DNA from 4 places in the Pseudomonas sp. DW-iso3 genome. Region 2 is predicted to be linked to each of the others. Evidence: predicted binding sites of a transcription regulator. Region 2 holds the regulator's gene; each other region holds the start of a gene.
What was found. Region 2 encodes sigma-54, which starts transcription at its own class of promoters, with help from an activator protein. Its sites were predicted from a motif close to ANTGGCATNNANNTTGCTNT; they were not measured.
Positions count from the first base shown of each region.

Region 1: a site for sigma-54 is predicted at 1,941-1,960, ahead of AC4PS7_RS11090 (flagellar hook-length control protein FliK). Genes of this name have one in related genera too.
Region 3: a site for sigma-54 is predicted at 1,650-1,669, ahead of flgB (flagellar basal body rod protein FlgB). Genes of this name have one in related genera too.
Region 4: a site for sigma-54 is predicted at 1,797-1,816, ahead of AC4PS7_RS09855 (circularly permuted type 2 ATP-grasp protein). Genes of this name have one in related genera too.

Region 1 covers NZ_JBZXDZ010000003.1:426,287-430,190, forward strand. The annotation lists gene AC4PS7_RS11080 (ATP-binding SpoIIE family protein phosphatase) at 1-1,495, shown strand, start outside; gene AC4PS7_RS11085 (Hpt domain-containing protein) at 1,526-1,870, shown strand; gene AC4PS7_RS11090 (flagellar hook-length control protein FliK) at 2,010-3,341, shown strand; gene fliL (flagellar basal body-associated protein FliL) at 3,577-3,904, shown strand, end outside.
Region 2 covers NZ_JBZXDZ010000001.1:223,710-227,613, forward strand. The annotation lists gene ptsN (PTS IIA-like nitrogen regulatory protein PtsN) at 1-329, opposite strand, end outside; gene hpf (ribosome hibernation-promoting factor, HPF/YfiA family) at 340-645, opposite strand; gene AC4PS7_RS01085 (RNA polymerase factor sigma-54) at 721-2,214, opposite strand; gene lptB (LPS export ABC transporter ATP-binding protein) at 2,400-3,125, opposite strand; gene lptA (lipopolysaccharide transport periplasmic protein LptA) at 3,125-3,658, opposite strand; gene lptC (LPS export ABC transporter periplasmic protein LptC) at 3,645-3,904, opposite strand, start outside.
Region 3 covers NZ_JBZXDZ010000003.1:90,991-94,894, reverse strand. The annotation lists gene flgD (flagellar hook assembly protein FlgD) at 9-734, opposite strand; gene flgC (flagellar basal body rod protein FlgC) at 751-1,194, opposite strand; gene flgB (flagellar basal body rod protein FlgB) at 1,198-1,605, opposite strand; gene cheR (protein-glutamate O-methyltransferase CheR) at 1,913-2,740, opposite strand; gene AC4PS7_RS09525 (chemotaxis protein CheV) at 2,785-3,717, opposite strand; gene flgA (flagellar basal body P-ring formation chaperone FlgA) at 3,810-3,904, shown strand, end outside.
Region 4 covers NZ_JBZXDZ010000003.1:154,368-158,271, reverse strand. The annotation lists gene AC4PS7_RS09860 (alpha-E domain-containing protein) at 1-350, opposite strand, end outside; gene AC4PS7_RS09855 (circularly permuted type 2 ATP-grasp protein) at 355-1,764, opposite strand; gene AC4PS7_RS09850 (ribonuclease E inhibitor RraB) at 2,177-2,518, opposite strand; gene AC4PS7_RS09845 (hypothetical protein) at 2,732-2,968, opposite strand; gene AC4PS7_RS09840 (START domain-containing protein) at 3,072-3,677, opposite strand; gene AC4PS7_RS09835 (YkgJ family cysteine cluster protein) at 3,719-3,904, opposite strand, start outside.

The DNA.
Region 1 (3,904 bases), on a different contig from region 2:
GATCAAGCAGTTGGCGGGTGAAGAGTTGGTGCCGCTGATTTTCCTCACCTCCCTGCGCGAGAGCGAAGCGCTGGCCCAGTGCCTGGATGCCGGCGGTGATGACTTCCTGCCCAAACCCTACAACCAGCTTATTCTCGCGGCGAAGATCAACGCCATGGACCGCCTGCGTCGGTTGCAGGCGACGGTCTTGCAGCAGCGCGACCTGATCGCCAAGCATCACGACTATCTCCTGCATGAGCAGCGAGTGGCCAAGGCGGTGTTCGATAAGGTCGCGCATTCGGGCTGTATCAATGCCGCGCCGAATATTCGCTACCTGCAATCGCCCTATGCGCTGTTCAACGGTGACCTGTTGTTGGCGGCCTACACGCCGTCCGGTGATATGCACGTGCTGCTCGGCGACTTCACCGGCCATGGCCTGCCGGCAGCGGTGGGGGCCATGCCTCTGGCGGAAGTGTTCTATGGCATGACCGCCAAAGGCTATGGCCTCGCGCAGACCCTGCGGGAGATGAACGCCAAACTCAAACGTATCCTGCCGGTGGACATGTTCTGCTGCGCCACCCTGTTGTGCCTGAGCACGCAGCGACGGGTGGTGGAGGTATGGAACGGCGGCATGCCCGAAGGCTACAGGCATGAAATCGCCACCGGCCGGCGCACGCCGCTGGAATCGCGGCACTTGCCGTTGGGGGTACTGTCGGCGCAAGCCTTTGATGATCGTACTGAAGTCTGGCCCATGGCCCTGGGTGACCGGGTGTTCCTGCTGTCTGATGGGGTGTTGGATACCGCCGATGCCAACGATCAACTGTTCGGCGCTGAACGCTTGCAACAGGTGTTTGCCGCCAATCGCGAGCCTGATCGTTTATTTGAAGACATCGAACAGGCCCTGGCGGCGTTTCGCGGTGAAGTGCGCGATGACGTGAGCATGGTGGAAATCACCTTGCAGCCTGACCAGCAACTGCGCGCCACGGGGCCGTTGTATGCGGACAGCGGGCAGTCGTGTCCGCTGGATTGGTCGGTGAGTTTCGAGTTTCGCGCCGAGACCTTGAAGCGTTACAACCCGTTGCCGTATCTACTGCAACTGTTGTTGGAGATTCATGGGTTGCGTGAGCAAAGTGGGGCGCTCTACAGCGTGATGGCGGAGCTGTATTCCAATGCCCTTGAGCACGGCGTCTTGGGTCTGGACTCTCGGCTCAAGCGTGACGCCCAAGGGTTTGCCGAGTATTACCGTCAGCGTAATGACCGCCTCGCGCAACTCAATAGCGGGTATATACGGGTGCATGTGCAGGTGGTGCCGATCGGGGCGGGTGGGAAGATGACCCTGCGCATTGAAGACAGCGGTTCGGGGTTTGATGTGGAGCAGGTGCTGGCGCGGCCGCTGGATATCGACCGTCTGTCTGGCCGTGGCTTGAGTCTGGTACGGCAGTTGAGCAGCGAGGTAGGCTGGTCGGATGGTGGGCGCAGTGTGTGCGTGGAGTTTTCCTGGGAGGCTCTGGCATAATCCGCCGATTCTTGATCAAGGAGCGAGCAAGTGGTTGATCTACATCTGGACCCGGCGGTGTTGTCGGGTTTGCAGGAAGTCATGGAAGGCGAGTATCCGAAGTTGCTTGATACCTTTCTCGATGATTCCCAGAAGCGCGTCGAGGCGCTGCGCAAGGCGCGGGATGATGCGAAGGCGTTGGGGCGGATTGCGCATAGTTTCAAGGGGAGTAGCGGTAACCTTGGGGCGGTGCGGTTGGCGCAGTTGTGTCAGCGGCTGGAGGTTGAGTCGGTTGAATCCACTACGGATTTGGGGGCGCTCGTGGATCAGATTGATCATGAGTTTGCGTTGGTTAAGCCGATGTATGAGTCGGAGCGGCAGCGGTTTGGGGTTTGAGTCGCTGTAAGCGCGAAGCCCTAAGCGGCCGTTACCGAGAAAATGGATATTTACTCGGTCGATATACCAACCTGGCCCAACTCTTGCTCTACCTCCAGATACTGCATCCCCGATCCCTATGCAGTGGAGACCTTTACCTATGCCAGTCGCCCCGAATTCGCTCCTTCAGGCTGCCCCCGCGGCCAAGCCTCAAGCGCCCACCGCCAACCCACCGGCAGTGGCAGCGGACCCACGGGACAAGGGCCCTGGCTTCGCTCAAGTGTTTGCCAGCCAGGGTTCCAAGCCCACGGCCAAGGCCGACGACAACGCGCCCAAATCCACCGCAGGCAAGCCTTCCGACGCCAGCGCCAAGCCGGCAGCGGGCAACGACAAGCCTGCCGCCAGCACACCAGCCGTTGCCGATAGCGGCAAACCCTTGCCTGCCACACCTCCGGCCAACACCGACGACAGTGCCAGCAAGGATGACGACGCGCCCGCCGACCCGTCCCTGGTGCAGCAGCCCCCGGTGGACCCGGTCGTCGACCCTGCATTGATTGCCACCGTCACCCCGGTGGCCGTGCCGGTTGAAACCCCAGCGCCTGTCACCAACAAGGATGAAAAAGCCCTGCCGGTGGTGGCGGCGCCGGTCGCTGCGACTGAGCAGGCCAAGCCGGCCTTCGATCCAGAGGCCGATCCCCTGGACGCCATGCCCGCCGTGCGCCTGGCGATGGAGCAGGGCGGTCACGTGTCGGCCAGCAGTCAGGCCCAGGCAAAAAACGCTCCGGCACCGACCCTGGATCAACCCACCGCCGCACAGAACTTTGCCGCAGGCCTGGCCACTATGGTCGACCAGCAAGCCACCAAGGACAGCACTGACCAGGGCGGTGACAAGGCTTTCAGCGGGCTGATCGACGACGGTCTCAAGGACCTGAAGAACGCCAGCAGCGACACCCGTGTCGATGACTTCGCCAACCGTCTGGCCGCGTTGACGCAAGCCGCCACGCCGAAGACCGCCAACGCCTTGCCGCCGGTGACCAATGCACCATTGGCCATGCACCAGAGCGGCTGGACCGACGAAATCGTCAACCGCGTGATGTACCTGTCCAGCGCCAACCTCAAGTCGGCGGAGATCCAGTTGCAGCCGGCTGAACTCGGTCGCCTGGACATCAAGGTCAACATGACCGCCGACCAGCAGGCCCAGGTCAACTTCATGAGCGCCCATCCGGTGGTACGTGAAGCGTTGGAAAGCCAGTCCGGCCGTTTGCGGGAGATGTTCGCCCAGCAGGGCATGGGCCAAGTGGATGTGAACGTGTCCGACCAGTCCCGTGGCCAGGAGCAACAGCAGCAACAGGCCCAGACCCGTGGCGTGAGCGGCAGCGGCGGGCGCGGTGGTGATAACAGCGACAGTGGTAGCCACATTGATGTGGCTGAAGCCGTGGCGCCGGTCACCTCAACCGTAATCGGCTCCAGCGCCGTCGATTACTACGCCTGACTCGAGCCCTGCACAGGCCCAAATGTGGGAGCGGGCTTGCTCGCGAAAGCGGTGTATCAGTCGCTGAATCAGTCGACTGACCTATTGCTTTCGCGAGCAAGCCCGCTCCCGCATGGGACCTGTTCCATGGCCAATATCGTAGCCCTCTTCCAAATCCACCAGACAACTCTGGCATAACACTTGCTCTTGCCTTTCCGTAGATCTATGAATTCCCGAATAGTGACGGATTATTGGCATGGCGAAGAGCGACGACGCAGCAAAAGCACCCGCAGGCAAAGGTAAGCTCAAGCTTATCCTGTTGATAGTCGTGGGCCTGCTCCTGGCCATCGGCGCCTCGGTCGGCGGCACTTGGTACATTATGCACAGCAATGCCAGCAAGCCGGCACCCGCTGCCGAAACCGCCAGTAACGTCAAGCAACCGGCAATCTTCGAGCCGATGCTTCCGGCCTTTGTCGCCAACTTCAATCAGAACGGTCGTCAGCGTTACCTGCAGGTGAGCATCACGTTGCTGGCCCGCAACCAGTCGGACCTGGACGCCCTCAAGGTGCACATGCCAGTGATCC
Region 2 (3,904 bases):
GCAGCCTGCGGGACCAGCAGTACAAACAGCAGGTCGACCGGGGCACCGTCGATAGCGTCGAAATCGATGGGAGCGTCCAGGTGAAGCAGGGCGCTGACTGGGGTCTCGCAGCCTTTGAGGCGGCAGTGCGGAATGGCGATGCCGTTGCCAAAACCGGTGGAACCGAGTTTTTCACGGGCAATCAGAGCCTCGTAGACATCTTGCATTTCCAGTTCAGGCACTTCGCGGCTGATCAGGTTGGCAATTTGCTCAAGGGCTTTCTTCTTGCTGCCGCCCGGCGCGTTCACAAGGGAACGGCCGGGGGTCAGGATGGTTTCAAGTCGGATCATGGGGGGAGAGTTAACGACCTGTGCCCTGAAGCAGGCTCAGATTCTTTTCCTTATGCTTTTTAAGTTGGCGGTCAAGCTTGTCTGTGAGCAAGTCGATTGATGCATACATGTCTTCATGCTCGGCATTGGCGACTACTTCGCCACCGGGTATCTGGAGAGTCGCCTCAATTTTCTGCTGAAGCTTGTCGACCTTCATGATGACTTGCACATTGGTGATCTTGTCGAAATGACCCTCAAGCCGTTTCAGCTTCTGCTCGACGTATTCGCGCAATGGAGGGGTGACTTCTACATGGTGTCCACTGATGTTGACTTGCATACAGCTTCTCCTTCGTTGCCAGTGCATAAAGCGGCAGGTAGGACTACCTGCCACTGGAACGCTGTGGCCCGCCCGTCACATCAAACGCTTACGCTCGCTGGAAGGCGCGATCCCAAGGGATTCGCGGTACTTGGCGACGGTTCGACGGGCGACCTGAATGCCTTGTGCCTCCAGTAAACCAGCGATCTTACTGTCACTCAATGGCTTTTTCTGATTTTCCGCAGCAACCAGTTTTTTGATGATCGCGCGAATCGCCGTGGACGAGCATTCACCGCCTTCGGAGGTGCTGACATGGCTGGAGAAAAAGTATTTCAGTTCATAAATACCCCGTGGGGTATGCATGAATTTCTGGGTGGTCACCCGGGAAATCGTCGATTCATGCATGCCAACCGCTTCGGCGATGTCATGCAGTACCAGCGGTTTCATCGCCTCGTCGCCGTATTCCAGGAAGCCGCGCTGGTGCTCGACGATCTGAGTGGCCACTTTCATCAGGGTTTCGTTGCGGCTTTGCAGGCTCTTGATGAACCAGCGCGCTTCCTGCAACTGGTTGCGCATGAAGGTGTTGTCGGCGCTGGTATCGGCGCGACGTACGAAACCGGCGTATTGCGGGTTGACGCGCAGGCGCGGCACCGACTCCTGGTTCAGCTCTACCAGCCAGCGCTCGTTGTCCTTGCGTACGATGACGTCGGGGACTACGTATTCGGCTTCGCTCGACTCGATTTGCGAGCCTGGGCGCGGGTTGAGGCTCTGTACCAGCTCGATGACCTGGCGCAGGTCGTCTTCCTTGAGCTTCATGCGGCGCATCAACTGGCTGTAGTCGCGGCTGCCGAGCAAGTCGATGTAGTCGGTGACCAGGCGCTGGGCCTCGGTGAGCCAGGCCGTCTTGGCCGGCAGTTGGCGCAATTGCAGCAACAGGCATTCGCTGAGGGTGCGTGCGCCGATGCCGGCGGGCTCGAACTGCTGGATGCGGTGCAGGACGGCTTCAATCTCGTCCAGCTCGATATCCAGTTCCGGGTCGAAGGCTTCAAGAATTTCTTCAAGCGTCTCGTCCAGATAACCCTGGTTGTTGATGCAGTCGATCAGGGTCACGGCGATCAAGCGATCGGTGTCCGACATCGGCGCCAGGTTCAGTTGCCAGAGCAGATGGCTCTGCAGGCTCTCGCCAACGGAGGTGCGGGTGGTGAAGTCCCACTCGTCATCGTCATTGCTGGGCAGGCTGCTGGCGCTGGTCTGGTAGACGTCTTCCCAGGCCGTGTCGACGGGAAGCTCGTTGGGGATGCGTTCGTTCCAATCGCCTTCCTCAAGGTTATCCACCGTAGGGGCGGTTTCCTGATAGGAGGGTTCCTGCACGTCGGAATTGGGTTTTTGCTCGATGTTATCGGCCAGCGGGTCTGCATTATCGAAGTCGTCGCCTTCTTCCTGGCGTTCGAGCATCGGGTTGGACTCCAAGGCCTCCTGGATTTCCTGTTGCAGGTCCAGGGTCGACAATTGGAGCAGGCGGATGGCCTGTTGCAGCTGCGGTGTCATCGTCAGCTGCTGGCCCATTCTCAGGACTAGCGATGGTTTCATGGCAGGGGCTTAACACCTTATTCGCCGGCGCAATGCGCCATCCACGACAGGGCGCGTGAGCGCCAAACATAAGCAAATTATATGCCTGATGTCGGGGGCTTTGCCTAGAGCGCGGTAACAATAAAAATCCGGAGGTTTTCATTGACTCCCGCGCACCTCGGCAAACGGCCGTGACACCACGGTGTTTACAGGCGGAACTCGTGACCCAGGTACACTTCCTTGACCAGATCGTTGGCCAGGATGGTGGCCGAGTCACCTTCGGCGATCAGTTGGCCATCGTTGACGATATACGCGGTTTCGCAGATATCGAGGGTCTCACGGACGTTGTGGTCAGTGATCAGCACGCCAATGCCCTTGGCCTTGAGGTGATGGATGATCTGCTTGATGTCGCCGACCGAGATCGGGTCGACGCCGGCAAACGGTTCGTCCAGCAGAATGAACTTGGGGGCAGTGGCCAGGGCGCGGGCGATTTCCACACGACGACGCTCACCACCGGACAGGCTCATGCCGAGGTTGTCGCGAATGTGGTTGATGTGGAATTCCTGCAGCAGGCTTTCCAGTTCCTTGCGGCGGCCGTCACGGTCGAGTTCCTTGCGGGTCTCGAGGATCGCCATGATGTTATCGGCGACCGACAGTTTGCGGAAGATCGACGCCTCCTGCGGGAGATAGCCGATACCGGCGCGTGCACGGCCGTGCATCGGCTGGTGGCTCACGTCCAGGTCGTCGATCAGCACGCGACCCTGGTCCGCCTGGACCAGGCCGACGATCATGTAGAAGCAGGTGGTCTTGCCGGCACCGTTGGGGCCGAGCAAGCCGACGATCTGGCCGCTGTCGATCGACAGGCTGACGTCGCGCACGACCTGACGGCTTTTATAGGCCTTGGCCAGATGCTGGGCTTTCAGGGTTGCCATTACTCGGCCTTCTTCTTCGGCTGGATAACCATGTCGATGCGTGGGCGTGGTGCAGTGACCTTGCTGCCATTGGCACGACCGGCGTTAGCGATCTGTTTCACGGTGTCGTAGGTGATTTTCTCGCCTTCCGTGGAGTTGCCATCGGGGCTGAGCACCTTGGCCTGATCGATCAGCACGATGCGGTTCTGCTGGGCGTGGTACTGGATGGTCTTGCCGTAGCCTTTCATCGGGCCGGTGTCGGTAGGCGACTGCTTCTGTTCGAAGTAAGCCAGGTTGCCCACGGAAGTCACCACGTCGATGTCGCCGGCAGCGGTGCGAGTCAGGGTCACCGTATTACCGGTGATCTTCATCGAACCCTGGGTAATGATCACGCCACCGGTGTAGGTGGCGACACCTTGCTTGTCATCCAGCTGCGCATCGTCAGCCGAGATGTGGATCGGCTGCTGGCTATCGTTCGGCAGAGCCCAGGCGCTCACGCTTCCCAGTGCTGCGCCCAGACCGAGCAAAATAGGGAGAGTTTTAACGAGCCTCATACTGTCCTCTTACGTTCGATAGCAGGTGTATCCTGCTTTCTTTCAAATACGCTTTCATTCCCTTGCCAGTCGATACACCGCCAGCGCCGTCGATTCTAACGTCTTGCTCGGTCTGCGCATATTGCTTCTGCGGGAATACGGTCATGCGACTGCTGGTAATCACGGTATCGCGGTTCTGCGCGTCAGTGCGGGCGACGCGTACCGAGTCGATCAATTCAACTTCGGTACCGTCCGGGTTGACCTCGC
Region 3 (3,904 bases), on a different contig from region 2:
AGCCGGCTCTATGTACCGATAGTCTGAATTTGCGACAGCTTGACGCTGCCCATGCCGCCTGCCAGGTTCAGCAGCATTTCGCCGCCGGTCTTGCTCAAGGTCACGCTCGTTACCGTTGCCGGCAGCGAAGTGCTCAGGGCGACGGCATCACCCTTGTCGTTCTTGGTGGTGGCATTGAAGGTGTAGGTGCCCGCAGGAGCGACCTCACCCTTGTCGTTTTTGCCATCCCAGATAAAGCTCTGGGTACCGGCGCTCTGGGCCCCCATTTCGATGGTGCGCACCACATTGCCGTCTTTGTCAGTGATCTTGACGGAGACATTGCCGGTCGCCGCTGTGACATCCACCGATCCGGTCATGCTCTTGCTGGTATCAACCATGGCCTTGTCGGTCTGGATGATGATCGAGCGCCCGACCAGCGACGACGCCTGCAGCGCTTGCGACGAGCTGAAGTTGCTGGAGATCGCATTCACCGAATCATTCAGGGTGTTGATGCCTTCCAGGCTGCTGAACTGCGCCAGTTGGGCCACGAACGCGCCGTTGTCTTGCGGCGACAGCGGGTTCTGGTTTTTCAGTTGGGTGACCAACAGCTGCAAGAACGCATCCTTGCCCAGCGATTGTTTGCCCGTGGCCTTATTGGCAGCATCAGTGACGCTGCTGTTGTCCTGGGCAGTTTTGACCTTGGAATTGAAAAGGTCCTGGACTGGCGTGTTGTTACTCGTATCAACGATGGCCATTATTTGGCGCCCCTTATCACTGACCCAGGGTCAGGACCTTCTGCATCATGGTTTTGGCAGTGTTCATCATTTCCGCATTGGTCTGGAACGAGCGGCTGGCGGAAATCATGTCGGCCATTTCCTCGACCACGTTGACGTTCGGGTAATAGACATAACCCTTTTCGTTCGCGGCGGGATGGTTGGGTTCGTAGCGGGCTTCAAGGTTGCTCTGGTCTTCGACCACACCCAGCACTTGCACGCCGGAGCCTGCGGCCCCCTGGTCCTGGAACAACGAATCACTGCCACCTGCCTGGCCGCCCTGGAACATGGTGGCGAACACCGGGTGACGGGCGCGGTAAGTCTGGTCAATGCTCGAAGACACGGTCTCGGCGTTGGCGATGTTACTGGCGACGGTGTTCAAGCGCGTGGTCTGCGCGCTCATGCCACTGCCGGCAATATTGAAAACACTGGACAGGGACATGGCTTACTCTCCACGCAGGGCTGACATCAGCCCTTTGAATTTGCTGTTAAGCAGGGTGAAGCTGGCCTGGAAGTTCACCGAGTTCTCGGCGTAGGCCGATTGCTCCAGCTGCGCGTCGACGGTGTTCTGGTCGATCGACGGCTGCATCGGCGTGCGATACAGCAGCGACTCGTCACCATTGCTCAGGCCTTGCGCTTCGATATGACGGCTGTTGGTCATGTTCAAGGCGAAGGTGCCGTTCTTGGTCTTGTCCTGCTGTGCAGCGAGCACGGCGGAGAAGTCCAAATCCCGAGCCTTGTAGTTCGGGGTGTCGGCGTTGGCAATGTTGTTGGCCAGGACTTCGGCACGCTGGGCGCGGAAGCCCAGGGCTTGTTCGTGGATACCGAGCGCTTTATCGAAGCTGATGCTCATGGTGGAAACCTTTAAGGGCTGACCTGCTGTTCGTTAACTGGGTTATAGCAAGGTGCATGCCAATCTACTGAAGGCCAGTAAATCAAGGGCTTGAGGGGAGATTGCCGGGTGGCAATGCCAGAAAAGCGGCAAACGCTTTCCGCGTGGCGCCAGTAAAGCGGCAATGGGGGGTTGCCGCTATTGGGAGGGTTGCCGCAAAACAAATGTGGGAGCGGGCTTGCTCGCGAATGCGGTGGAGCAGTCAACTTATCTATGACTGACAGACCTTATTCGCGAGCAAGCCCGCTCCCACATTTAGGTTTGCGTACTATTTGGCCTGGTAAATGATCCCAGGGCTGCACTGCACCATCTGATAATGGTCCGGCAGACCATTTAGCGCTTCCGAAGCGCCGAGGAACAGATAGCCGCCGCGCTTGAGCGTGCCATGGATGCGCAGCAGGATGTCTTTCTTCACTTCGGCCGAGAAGTAGATCAGCACGTTGCGGCAGAACACCATGTCGAACTTGCCCAGGCTGGCGTAGCTGTCGAGCAGGTTGAACGAGCGAAACTCCACACGGTTCTTGATCGGCGCCTTGACCGCCCAACGCCCAGCCCCTTTCGGGTCGAAGTAACGTTGCAGGCGTTCCTGGGACAAACCACGGCCCAGGGCCAGGCTGTCGTACTCGCCGGTCTTGCAATTGGTGAGCATGGTGCCGGAGAGGTCGGTGGCGACGATTTGCGCTCCGGCCTTCAACTGGCCCATGTTAGTCCGCTCAAACTCATCGATGGACATCGAAATCGAGTAGGGCTCCTGCCCCGAAGAGCAGGCGGCCGACCAGATCCGCAGGCGCTGGCCCGGGCTGGCCTTGATAGCCTCCGGCAGCACTTTGTTCTTGAGCACTTCAAAGGGGTAGGTGTCACGAAACCACAGGGTTTCGTTGGTGGTCATGGCATCGACCACCATCTCCTTGAGCCCGCTGCGCGGCTGCCCCTGGATGCGCTGAACCAGCTCACCCAACGACTTGATGCCCTGCTGCTCCATCAGTTTGTTGAGACGGCTGGATACCAGGTACTGCTTGTTTTCACCGAGCAATATGCCACAGGCTTTTTCCAGGAAGACCCGGAACTGCTCGAAATCCAAATTACCCGTAGACAATGATACCGCCTCTTAAATCGTGTGACCGCCAGGGGAAATGCCCCCTAGCCGTGATCTGCTGCCTTGATCCGGTCGACTACCCGGGATGCCAGGTCATCAGGACGGAATTTGGCCAGGAAGTCATCGGCACCGACCTTCTTGACCATCGCCTGGTTGAATACCCCCGACAACGAAGTATGCAGGATGATGTGCAATTTTTGCATGCGTGGATCGTTGCGTATCTCGGCCGTGAGGGTGTAGCCGTCCATTTCCGGCATCTCGATGTCGGAGATCATCATCAAGAATTCTTCTTCCGGCTTCTTGCCGTCGTCCACCAGCTTGCGCAGGTAATCCAACGCTTGGCGACCGTCGTTGAGGGCCACTACCTCCACGCCGACGGTCTGCAGGCAACGGGTCACCTGTTTACGCGCCACCGAGGAGTCGTCCACCGTCAGCACCCGCAGGGAAACGGCCTTGTGCGCGGTTTCGGCGTCCACCACCCCCACGGAAATCGTTTCCGAGGTCGGCGCCACTTCGGCGAGGATCTTCTCCACGTCGATGATTTCCACCAACTGGTTATCCACCCGTGTCACCGCCGTGAGGTAGTGATCGCGACCGGTGCCCTTGGGCGGCGGATGGATCTCTTCCCAGTTCATGTTGACGATGCGCTCCACCGAGCGCACCAGAAAACCCTGGGTCTTGGTGTTGTACTCGGTAATGATAACGAACGGGCTCTCACGGTCCTGCAATCCTGCCGAACCCGTGGCCAGGGCCAGGTCAAGAATCGGGATCGTCGCACCACGGATGTTGGCAACGCCACACACCACCGGGCTGGACTTGGGCATGATCGTCAACTTGGGGCATTGCAGCACTTCCCGCACCTTGAACACGTTGATGCCATACAGCTGCTTGCCATCCAGGCGAAAAAGCAACAACTCCAGGCGATTCTGCCCTACCAGCTGTGTGCGCTGGTTTACTGAATCCATTACTCCTGCCATGCCTTGACTCCCACGCTGAACCTTTGGCCATACCTATAAGGGCAGTGACGCGCACCAACGCTAAACGGCACGGCCTTTGCTATTTATTGGTCATGGATATTAAAACGACAGTTTCCCGACGCCCCATCCTGACACGGTTTCGCAGATTGCTCTGCGCACCGCTGGTGTTGCTTGCCCTAGGCCTGGG
Region 4 (3,904 bases), on a different contig from region 2:
AGCCAGGTGGCGTTGATGTTTTCCCACATATCGGCGGTAATTCGCCCACGCACTGCATGGGCGCTGGCCCGCGCGGCGCCAAGGCAACTGTAGATGCTGGCCGGGTTGGCAGCATCCAGCGCAAAGAAGTGCAACAGGCGTTCGGCGTGCAGCTCACCGTGACGTTCGTGGTAATCCTCCAGGGTGCCGGTGATCAACAGCGGCATGGCCAGTTCGTGCAGGCCATCGCCACGCCCGTCCTGGGGCATCAGCGACAGCGAATAGCTGACATCGAGCATGCGTGCGAGGTTTTCCGCACGCTCCAGGTAGCGCGACATCCAGTACAGATCCGAGGCAGTTCTACTCAACATGGCATCAGTCCTCGACCACCCAGGTGTCTTTGGTGCCGCCGCCCTGGGACGAGTTGACCACCAACGAGCCTTCGCGCAGTGCCACTCGGGTCAAGCCGCCAGGCACGACACGGGTTTCCTTGCCGGACAACACAAACGGGCGCAGGTCGATATGACGCGGCGCGATGCCGTTTTCGACAAAGGTCGGGCACGTGGATAAACACAGGGTCGGCTGGGCGATATAGGCGTGGGGCTTGGCCTTGATACGGGCGCGGAAGGCTTCGATTTCCGCAACGGTGGACGCTGGGCCCACCAGCATGCCGTAGCCGCCTGAGCCTTGGGTTTCCTTTACCACCAGGTCTGGCAGGTTGGCCAGCACGTGGGACAGTTCGTCGGGCTTACGGCACTGGAACGTCGGAACGTTCTTCAGGATGGGTTCTTCATCCAGGTAAAAACGGATCATCTCGGTGACGAAAGGGTATACCGACTTGTCATCCGCCACGCCGGTGCCAATCGCATTGGCCAGCACCACATTACCCGAGCGATAGGCCGCAAGCAGGCCCGGCACACCAAGCATGGACGCCGGGTTGAAAGCCAATGGGTCGAGGAACGCGTCATCGAGACGGCGGTAGATCACGTCCACGGCCTTGGGCCCGTCGGTAGTGCGCATGAAGACACGGTCATCGCGCACGAACAGATCGGCGCCCTCCACCAGTTCCACGCCCATTTCTCGCGCGAGAAAGGCATGTTCGAAGAACGCGCTGTTGAAACGGCCCGGCGTCAGCACGACCACGCTGGGATTATCCAGAGGGCTGGAGCTTTTCAAGGTGTCCAGCAACAGGTTGGGGTAGTGGTCGATGGGCGCGATGCGCTGGGCGGCGAACAGTTCGGGGAACAGGCGCATCATCATCTTACGGTCTTCGAGCATGTAGCTCACGCCGCTCGGTGTGCGCAGGTTGTCCTCGAGCACGTAATAGGTGCCGTCACCATCGCGTACGAGGTCGACGCCGGAGATGTGGGAATAAAGGTCACGATGCAGGTCCAAGCCCTGCATCGCCAACTGGTATTGCTCGTTGGCCAGCACCTGTTCGGCGGGAATGATTCCGGCCTTGATGATGCGCTGTTCGTGGTACAGATCGGCGAGAAACATGTTCAGCGCCTTGACCCGCTGGATACAGCCGCGCTCGACAATCCGCCATTCGCTGGCCGGAATACTGCGCGGGATGGTATCGAAAGGAATCAACCGCTCGGTGCCCTGCTCGTCGCCATAAAGCGTGAAGGTGATCCCGGCGCGGTGAAACAGCAAATCGGCCTCGCGTCGGCGCTGGGCCAACAGATCATCAGGGGTGTCGGCCAACCAGCGCGCGAACTCGCGGTAATGAGGCCGGACCTGGCCTGCCCCATCGTACATTTCATCGTAATAAGTGCGGATCATGCCGAACTCCTTGTCACCCGGGCGAAAGAACCATCGCAAGGCCCGTGCCAGCGGCATAAACACTTAAAAATCAGTGAGTTGAATTACAACCAGAATCCAGTCGCACCGTCCTGGTGCGCAGAATGCCCGGTGCACCGCCCGACGCTTCATCGCAATGCGGGCTTTGACTATCAACAGCATAGTCAGAGTTGATTTCACTGCCTGGCCAAGTCTGCGGATAATCGGCCCATCTGCTGAACAGGACACGTCCTAGCGCTTCAGCGAACCGCTCTTCCCTTTAAGCCACCCTCTTGGGTGGTTTTTTTTGCGCCCTGAAACATGTAGCAGCGAGGGCGATGTTGAGCATGCTGCACAAACAAAATCGGCCGACCCAAAAGGTCAGCCGACACGCTGTGCTGCTCATAAACTGCTGCTACATGGGTAACCCACGCACCTCCTGCTTCACGCCCCATCCCTCGATGATCCCGCCCAGCGGCTCGACCACCGCCCCGAAGTCCTGCTCGAAGTCTCCTATGCCATCGTAGGTGGCCGACATGATTTTACTCAGCTCCAGGTACCAGGCGCCGTCGTCGCGCGCACTGACCTGGGCATTCAGGGATTCCCCACGAAACTCACCCGCAGCCCTGCGCGCACGTTCCTCATCCGGGAAAATGGCGTAGAACTCGATGGGGTGAAAACGCGAGAAGTCGAAACCGCCTTCTTTCATGCGGCGCAGGACGTTGGTGCTGATGTCTTCTTGATAGGCTGTGCTCATGAAAAGTGCTCCTCGAATTGATGGATAGACTTTCCGTGCTTCCCGAAGCCCACGCCTTACTGGCGTGGGAACTACGGCAATAACTTCACCGCTGGAAAACAAGCATGTAGCTGACAAGACCAGAACCTAGCGATTCATTCGCTGATCTCCCTTGCAGAGTAGCGCGAAGCTTTCGCCTCCACCAGAGGGGTTTTAAGGGTGTACAGGGAATGTTCAGGCGGCGGGAGAGATGTCGAGAATCTGGATACCGTTCTGGTCTTTGAGGATCTTGAGCGTAGGTTCGGGCTGGCGGCCTTCGAAGTCGTTGAGATCGAGTTCGGCGGCAACGGGCACCAACTTGTTGCGAATCATGTGTGCCGCATCTTCGAGGCTGGGCTTCTGGTCGCAGGTGAACTGCTCGACGGACTTCACGCCGTGATCATCAACGAAGGTAATCTGCCACTTTTGCATCGGTGCCTCCTCGATAAAACCCGTGTGTGGGCTTACTTCTATCTGGACCTTGGGGGCTCGGCAAACGTTCCACCCAAGGTAGGAGACACCTGATCAACTGCGCTTACTTTTCAGCGCGTTCTTTCAAGGCTTTCAAGGTGTTGTACGGTGCGTCCACCACGAACTTGTTGGCCAGCCACGATGGCACGCTGCCGCCTGGCTCGGTGTGCACCTGGTAGGTGACTTCGGTTTGGTTGTCGCCTTTGGGCACCAGCTTCCAGAAGCCGTCGACCTGGGCGACACGTACGTAGCCTTTTTCTTCAGGCTTGTAGGTCGGCACACCTTCCAGCTTACGCGTCAGCGTGCCGTCGGCCGCCTTGGTCGTGGTGATATGCAGGTAGGAATCACGGTCCGTCACGGGAAACGGGGCTTTGAATTGGGTGTAGGTCCAACTCTCGTCGCCTTTCTTATCGACCAGCTTCTGGGACTTGCACTCGTGGATCCAGGCACAGGCACCGGCTACGTCTTCCTGGAGGGCGACGACTTTTGCCACTGGCGCCTTGATCACCGTTACACCGCGATACGCCTTGTATTTAGAGCCGGCAATTTCGCTCAGGGACACCTTGATACCGTCTTCGTCCTTGGCGACTTGCCAGTCCTCAGCCTGGGCAGTGGCAGCAAACAACACCGTAAAACCGCACAACACAGCCATTCGTTTCAGCGAACCCATTGTTGTATTCCTTATTGTTGAAGTTCCGATAGTAAAGCCCATCAAGCCGCCGTCATGTGCTCCCACCAGCCGATCAAACGGATCGCATCGGCCTGGTCGGTGCCGCAGACCTCGATATTCGCCTTGAAATCACTGCATACCGCCGGTCGCTCCGGCTGACCGAACAGCAGGCACAGTTGTTCGACCGACAGGTGCAGGCAGCGTTCGCCTGCCGGTTTGCCCTGTGG